2 regions of the Rhodoferax ferrireducens T118 genome follow, and region 2 is predicted to be linked to the other one. Evidence: predicted binding sites of a transcription regulator. Region 2 holds the regulator's gene; the other holds the start of a gene.
What was found. The regulator HrcA, encoded in region 2, represses chaperone genes, less so after heat shock. The targets are predictions, from matches to a motif close to TTAGCACTCNNNNNNNNNGAGTGCTAA.

Region 1 (3,718 bases), 560 kb from region 2:
CCAATAGCGACAGGCTGGCCCAACTGGCAATATGCCAGACCCGCGACACTGGACGATAAGCCAGGGACACAATCACAACGCCGCTCATCAAACAAGCGGTAATAGCCGACACAGCATGCACTTGCGACACATGCGCATAGATGGCGCCAGGCAGGTACGCAAAGTCATCGATTGCCAGAATCAGCACGTCGAACAGATTGCTGCCCAACAGATTGCCAATCGCCATATCGATCGCGCCTATGCGGATGGCACCCCAAGTGGTGGCCAGTTCTGGCACGGAGGTGGCAAATGCCACAAAGAGCGTTCCAACGAAGGAATTCGACCAGCCCATGAGGCGGGCCAACTCCACGCCGATGATCGGTAACCAGATGCCCGCGCCCACAATCGTGGCCGAGGCCACGCCATAGCCCATCAACGCGGCCTTGAGGGTCATGTCCGGTTGTTTGGCCACGAAGAGGCTGGAGCGGCGCTGCTCTGTCAGGTAGAGCGCTCGTATCGCCACCAAATACATCACAAAGATCATCACGCTGGCCAAACTGACATGCCCGATGGAGGGCATCATGCCCTGCGTGGTCAGCAGCACCGCAAGGCACACACCCGCCAGCAGAATGACACCAAAGCCCGCCGACACGATATGTTCACTATCCGCCAGGGCGTAGATAGCGCCCTTGCGATAAGTCACATCAATCATCGCAAGAATCGCCAGGTTGAAAACACAACTTCCGAGGACGTCACCTACGGCAATGTCGGGCGCTGCTGCGACTGTCACCGCGCTTAAGCCCGTGACCAGTTCCGGCAAGGATGTGACGGTCGCCAACAAAATCAGGCCCACCCAGTTGCGCGAAAGACTGGTGTGCGTGGCAATGGCATCCCCATAACGGCTCAGGCGCACACCGGCGACACCAATCACACCCACGCACAAGCTAAATTGCAGCCAGATCAGAACGACGGAGTCCATAACGTCTGAAGATAGGGGGTGTTGATGATGGCCGCAACGACAATTGACAACTTAAAGTTCAATGATGATGCCCGTGATGAAGTCGGACACGCACACTTTTTGGATAGATAAAGCGTTTTCTTACTTTCCAACAGCTAGGGCGGCCACCGCACGCGGCGAACGATGCCTCTGACAGGTGACCAAGACTGCCAATGAATTTAGATTCCGGAAAGCAGCCGCTGGTCAATACCAGCTGCGTTGCTGTCAACGATTTTCCTTCTGCCACCATCAGCAATGCGGATTGGTCGCCGATTGAGTGACAGCTGTCTGGAACGCTGAGCCAAATATTTTCCTGTTTCCCGTAAGGTGCCACCCGTGAGCACCCGGTACTGGTTGGTGGCGCGTGTACGAATTTGCGATTGGGTTCCCACGGAACCGCCCTGCCAAATACAACATCAAGTGGTGCTTTCAATGTAAGGTCTCGGGCAGGTATTTTGGTCGTCTGAATTTCCGCATTCGGCACTTTTCGACCAGTCCGAACTTGGGATCAACCTGCAAAACTATAAAAAACTACAAATTTGTTATTTGAATTCAATAACTTAGATACGATTTTCGATCTCAACCGAGTTCAAAACCTTCTGAACATCGACACGCAAGAGACCTTTTTCAGACTTTGACACCGTGGCCAAGACCGAGCGTAATCAAGTTTTTCAAACTTTGACACGGTGTTTCAAACATTGACACCGAAAACCTGCGCTCTGCAATTAGTTTTGCCCGTTGCTTCTTGAAAGTCTGGCAAATGCCCTTATCATTAGCACTCGTAAGAGTTGAGTGCTAACAGGCTTTGACCCTCTCAGAATTCTCTCTTCAAGTTAATGAGCGCCAACTTGTCGGTTGGCACTCTTGATTTTTAAACTCTGTTTCAATACCAAGGAGCTCCCATGAAACTTCGTCCCCTGCACGACCGCGTGATTGTCAAACGCGTTGAAAACGAGACCAAAACCGCCTCTGGCATCGTCATTCCGGACAGCGCTGCTGAAAAGCCTGATCAAGGTGAAGTGCTGGCCGTGGGCCCTGGCAAAAAGAATGACAAGGGCGAAATCAGCCCCATGGCAGTCAAGGTCGGCGACCGCGTGTTGTTCGGCAAGTACAGCGGCCAAACCGTCAAGGTGGCTGGCGACGAACTCCTCGTGATGAAAGAGGATGATTTGTTTGCTGTGGTCGAGAAGTAATCCATACTAAATCAATAGCTGGTCACGCAGTATCCATGCGGGCTGGCGGCTAATTCAACTTAAATTTTCAGGAGCCTAACATGGCAGCAAAAGACGTAATTTTCGGCGGCGAAGCCCGCGCACGCATGGTCGAGGGTGTCAACATCCTGGCCAACGCCGTCAAGGTAACCCTCGGCCCCAAGGGCCGCAATGTGGTGCTGGACCGTAGCTTCGGCGCCCCCACCGTGACCAAGGACGGTGTGTCCGTGGCCAAGGAAATCGAACTCAAGGACAAGCTGCAAAACATGGGTGCGCAGATGGTCAAGGAAGTTGCTTCCAAAACCTCTGACATCGCTGGCGACGGCACCACCACCGCGACCGTGCTGGCCCAAGCCATCGTGCACGAAGGCATGAAGTACGTGACCGCCGGCATGAACCCGATGGACCTGAAGCGCGGTATCGACAAGGCAGTACACGCCCTGATCGTTGAGCTCAAAAAAGCGTCCAAAGCCACCACCACCTCCAAAGAAATCGCGCAAGTCGGCTCCATCTCGGCCAACTCGGACGAAGCCATTGGCAAGATCATTGCTGATGCGATGGACAAAGTGGGCAAAGAAGGCGTGATCACGGTTGAAGACGGCAAGTCGCTTGACTCCGAACTCGACGTGGTTGAAGGCATGCAGTTTGACCGTGGCTACCTGTCACCTTACTTCATCAACAACCCTGAAAAGCAAGCCGCTTTGCTGGACAACCCGTTTGTGCTGCTGTACGACAAGAAGATCAGCAACATCCGTGACCTGCTGCCAACCTTGGAACAAGTCGCCAAGTCCGGCCGTCCTTTGTTGATCATCTCTGAAGATGTCGAAGGCGAAGCGCTGGCCACTCTGGTGGTCAACACCATCCGTGGCATTCTGAAGGTGGTCGCGGTCAAGGCGCCAGGTTTTGGCGATCGTCGCAAGGCCATGCTGGAAGACATCGCCATCCTGACCGGCGGCAAGGTCATTGCTGAAGAAGTCGGCATGTCGCTCGAAAAAGTGACCCTGGCTGACCTCGGCTCGGCCAAGCGCATCGAAGTGGGCAAAGAAAACACCATCATCATCGACGGTGCTGGCGCTGCTGCTGATATCGAAGCCCGCGTCAAACAAGTGCGCGTGCAAATCGAAGAAGCCACGTCCGACTACGACCGTGAAAAACTGCAAGAGCGCGTGGCCAAGCTGGCTGGCGGTGTTGCCGTGATCAAGGTCGGCGCTGCCACCGAAGTCGAAATGAAAGAGAAGAAAGCCCGCGTTGAAGACGCCCTGCACGCAACCCGCGCTGCGGTGGAAGAAGGCATCGTGGCTGGCGGCGGCGTCGCTCTGTTGCGCGCCAAGCAAGCGGTCGGCACCCTCAAGGGCGCCAATGCCGATCAGGACGCCGGTATCAAGCTGGTGATGAAAGCCATCGAAGCGCCTTTGCGCGAGATCGTTTACAACGCCGGTGGCGAAGCCTCGGTGGTGGTGAATGCGGTGATGGCCGGCAAGGGCAACTACGGCTTTAACGCTGCCAACGACACCTATGGCGACATGATCGA
Region 2 (3,718 bases):
CGTGTGGTGCGCGAGCCACTGCTTTCGCGCACCAGATGGGCTTCTTTCAGCGTGTTCAGGGCAGCGGCCACGTCGGCTTCGGTCAATTCCATCAGCGGCTCGCGGCTGGACTTCTGGTTGCAGCCCAGCAGCAGCGTGTTGAGCGTGAGCGGGTAGCTGTCAGGCACGGTGCGGGCTTTTTCCATCAGGGTGCCGAGCACACGCGCCTCGATCGGGGTCAGGACAGGCGAGGGCGTTGAGGGGGCGAGGGGGGTGATCAAGGGGGAAGGGGTCAAGGTCATAATTCGGGCCGATATGAAAAACATCGTTATTTTGATCTCAGGCAGCGGCTCCAACATGGCCGCCATCGTAAAGACAGCGCAGCGTGAGGGTTGGCAGGACAAGTTTGGGGCCCGGGTGGCGGCCGTTATCAGCAACAAGGCATCGGCCGCGGGACTGGTTTTTGCGCGTGAACACGGTATTGCCACCGAGGTGCTGGAGCACAAAGCGTTTGCTTCGCGTGAGGCGTTTGACGCGGCATTGGTCCAGATCATTGACCACTTTGACGCGCCGGAGCAGCCTGCGCTGGTGGTGCTGGCGGGCTTTATGCGCATTCTCACGCCCGCATTTGTGGGCCGCTATACCGGGCGCTTGCTCAACATCCACCCGTCGCTGCTGCCGGCTTTTCCGGGTTTGCACACCTATCAGCGCGCGCTGGATGCGGGCTGCAAGGTAGTCGGGGCCACGGTGCATCAGGTCACCGCGGAACTCGATCACGGCCCGATCCTGGCGCAAGCCGCGGTGCCGGTGTTGCCGGGTGATACGGCAGACAGGCTGGCGGGCCGTGTGCTCACGCAGGAGCATCTCATTTATCCGCGAGCGATTGCAGATTTGCTACAAAAAATATAGCTATATATGTATATTTAACGGGGGCTGCAGCCAAATTTGTCATAAATTTGTTGCTCGGGTCGCCGTGCGGACGACGCTTTTGTTCACCGAGGCCTGGCGCAAGAACGCCGCAGTGTAGAACCACACTGCGGCGCTGGTTTTTGGTGGGCCTCCCGTGAGTCGAACACGGCACCAACGGATTATGCTTACCAACTACGACTTTCGTCGCCCCTTTCGGGTTTGTGGTCTGGACTGTCTCTTGTCTTTACGACCTGCCCGTACAGTCTCTACACGTTCTCTCCCAAAGAAGAGCTTCGCTCGGGATTGCCACGGTAATTGTTCACCAGAGGTTTCCCCGACTTTGAGCAGTTCTACCAAGGGGCAGAGTTAACTTGCGCCCAGGCAACCCAATCTGTTTATTCCACTCTCAGTGACTGAGGCTGAGGAAAAAACCACTTTAAGTCCGCTGCTCTAACCAACATGAGCTAGAGGCCCGAAGCGCAGATTGTAAAGGCCTACTTGTGGTAGCTCAGGGCGTTGCTGACCAATTTCGACGTAATGTCCACAATCTGGATCATGCGGTCGTAGGCCATGCGCGTAGGGCCGATGACGCCCAGGGTGCCGACGACCTGGCCGTCCACTTCGTACGGTGCGCTGACGATGGACAGATCCTCGAAGGGGACCACCTGGCTTTCGCCGCCGATGAAGATGCGCACCCCCTCGGCCTGACCGGCAATATCGAGCAAGCGCATGAGCTGCGCTTTTTGTTCAAACAGATCAAATGCGCGGCGCAGGTGGCCCATGTCATTGGAAAAATCAGTCACTGCCAGCAGGTTTCGCTCGCCCGAAATAACCACTTCGTCCTGCGTTTCCGACATGGCCTCGGAACTGACCGCCACGGCCGCCTGCATCAGGCTGGCAATTTCCGAGCGAAGTGATTCCACCTCGTTTTTCAATCGCTCACGAACCTGCTCTATGGCCAGCCCGACGTAATGGCTGTTCAGGTAGTTGGCGGCTTCAATCAATTGCGCCTGAGAATAGTCCGTCTCGGTAAAAATCACCCGGTTTTGCACGTCACCCTCGGGCGAGACGATGATGACCAGCAGGCGCCGCTCGGACAAGCGCAAGAATTCAATGTGGCGAAACACGGAGGAGCGGCGCGGCGCGATGACCACGCCGACAAACTGGGACAGGCTCGACAGCAGGTTGGCGGCGTTGGAAATCACTTTTTGCGGCTGATCGGGCGCCAGGACGTGGGCTGCGAACTGCTCTTGCCGCACCGTCAGCATGGTGTCGACAAACAGGCGGTAGCCGCGCGCCGTCGGAATACGTCCGGCCGAGGTGTGCGGACTGACAATCAGGCCCAAATCTTCCAGATCAGACATCACGTTGCGGATGGTGGCCGGTGACAGTTCCAGCCCCGAGGCTTTCGAGAGCGTGCGCGAACCCACTGGTTGCCCATCGGCGATATAGCGCTCAACCAGCGCTTTCAATAACAACTTGGCACGGTCATCGAGCATGGGGGCATTTTAGTGATGTAATTTGCCAATGAAATCAAAATTCCGGCACGTGGCGCTGATAGGCAAATACCAGACGGTGGCATCGGGCGCATCAGGCGCGTCCTCACGTCGGGTGCTGGAAGACATTGCCCATTTTTTGGGTGCGCAGGGTTGCGAGGTGGTTTTTGAGCATGACACCGCGCACAACATGGGCATTTCCGGCTACCCGGTACTGGATGTCGACGCCATCGGCGCGAAATGTGATCTTGGCTTGGTGGTGGGCGGCGACGGCACCATGCTCGGCATTGGCCGCCAACTCGCCAAGTTTGGCGTGCCCCTGATTGGTATCAACCAGGGGCGGCTGGGGTTCATCACCGACATCCCGCTGGACGGTTATGCGTCCGCGCTGGCGCCGATGCTGCGCGGTGAGTTTGAAGAAGATCATCGCAGCCTGATGCACGCCAGGGTGATGCGTGACGGGCGCTGTGTTTATGACGCGCTGGCGATGAACGATGTGGTGGTGAACCGGGCGGCTACCTCCGGGATGGTGGAGTTGCGGGTTGAAGTCGATGGCCACTTTGTGGCGAATCAGCGCGCCGACGGCCTGATCATTGCCACACCGACCGGCTCCACCGCGTATTCGCTGTCAGCCGGCGGGCCGCTGCTGCACCCTTCGATTCCGGGCTGGGTGTTGGTGCCCATTGCACCACATACCTTGTCAAATAGGCCCATAGTCCTCGCCAACATTACAGAGATTGCTATCGAAATAATATCAGGACGGGATGCCAGCGCCAGTTTTGACACGCAATCGCTGGCCTCGCTGCTGCGAGGGGACCGCATCGTGGTGACACGCTCCGAACACAATGTGCGCTTTTTGCACCCCAGAGGCTGGTCCTACTTTGACACCCTGCGCCAAAAATTACACTGGAATGAAGGAGTGGCCTGACTGTGAGCCTCAAACGTATTGTCTTGCGTGATTTTGTGATTGTGCGCGAGCTCGACCTCGATCTGGCTGACGGTTTCACCGTTCTCACCGGTGAAACCGGTGCCGGCAAGTCGATCCTGATTGACGCGCTGCAGTTGGTCACCGGCGGCCGGGCCGATGTCGGGGTGATCCGCGAGGGCTCAAGTCGCACCGATGTCAGCGCCGAGTTCGACGCGACGGCTGACCTGGCGCTTTGGCTTGAAACTGCGGGCTTTGAGCTCGGTGACAGCCTCTTGTTGCGACGCACCGTGGACGCCCAGGGCAAAAGCCGCGCCTGGATCAACGGCAGCCCGGCCACGGCCACCCAGTTGCGGGCGGTGGGAGAGCAACTGCTCGATATTCATGGGCAGCACGCCTGGCAAAGTTT

Region 1: the regulator HrcA is predicted to act here: its motif matches at 1,749-1,775, upstream of RFER_RS05670 (co-chaperone GroES).

Annotation. Positions count from the first base shown of each region.
Region 1 is NC_007908.1:1,214,636-1,218,353, reverse strand. It holds gene RFER_RS05675 (sodium:calcium antiporter) at 1-958, opposite strand, end outside; gene RFER_RS05670 (co-chaperone GroES) at 1,879-2,169, shown strand; gene groL (chaperonin GroEL) at 2,250-3,718, shown strand, end outside.
Region 2 is NC_007908.1:1,778,645-1,782,362, forward strand. It holds gene RFER_RS08340 (YceH family protein) at 1-281, opposite strand, end outside; gene purN (phosphoribosylglycinamide formyltransferase) at 295-888, shown strand; gene hrcA (heat-inducible transcriptional repressor HrcA) at 1,383-2,387, opposite strand; gene RFER_RS08355 (NAD kinase) at 2,416-3,312, shown strand; gene recN (DNA repair protein RecN) at 3,315-3,718, shown strand, end outside.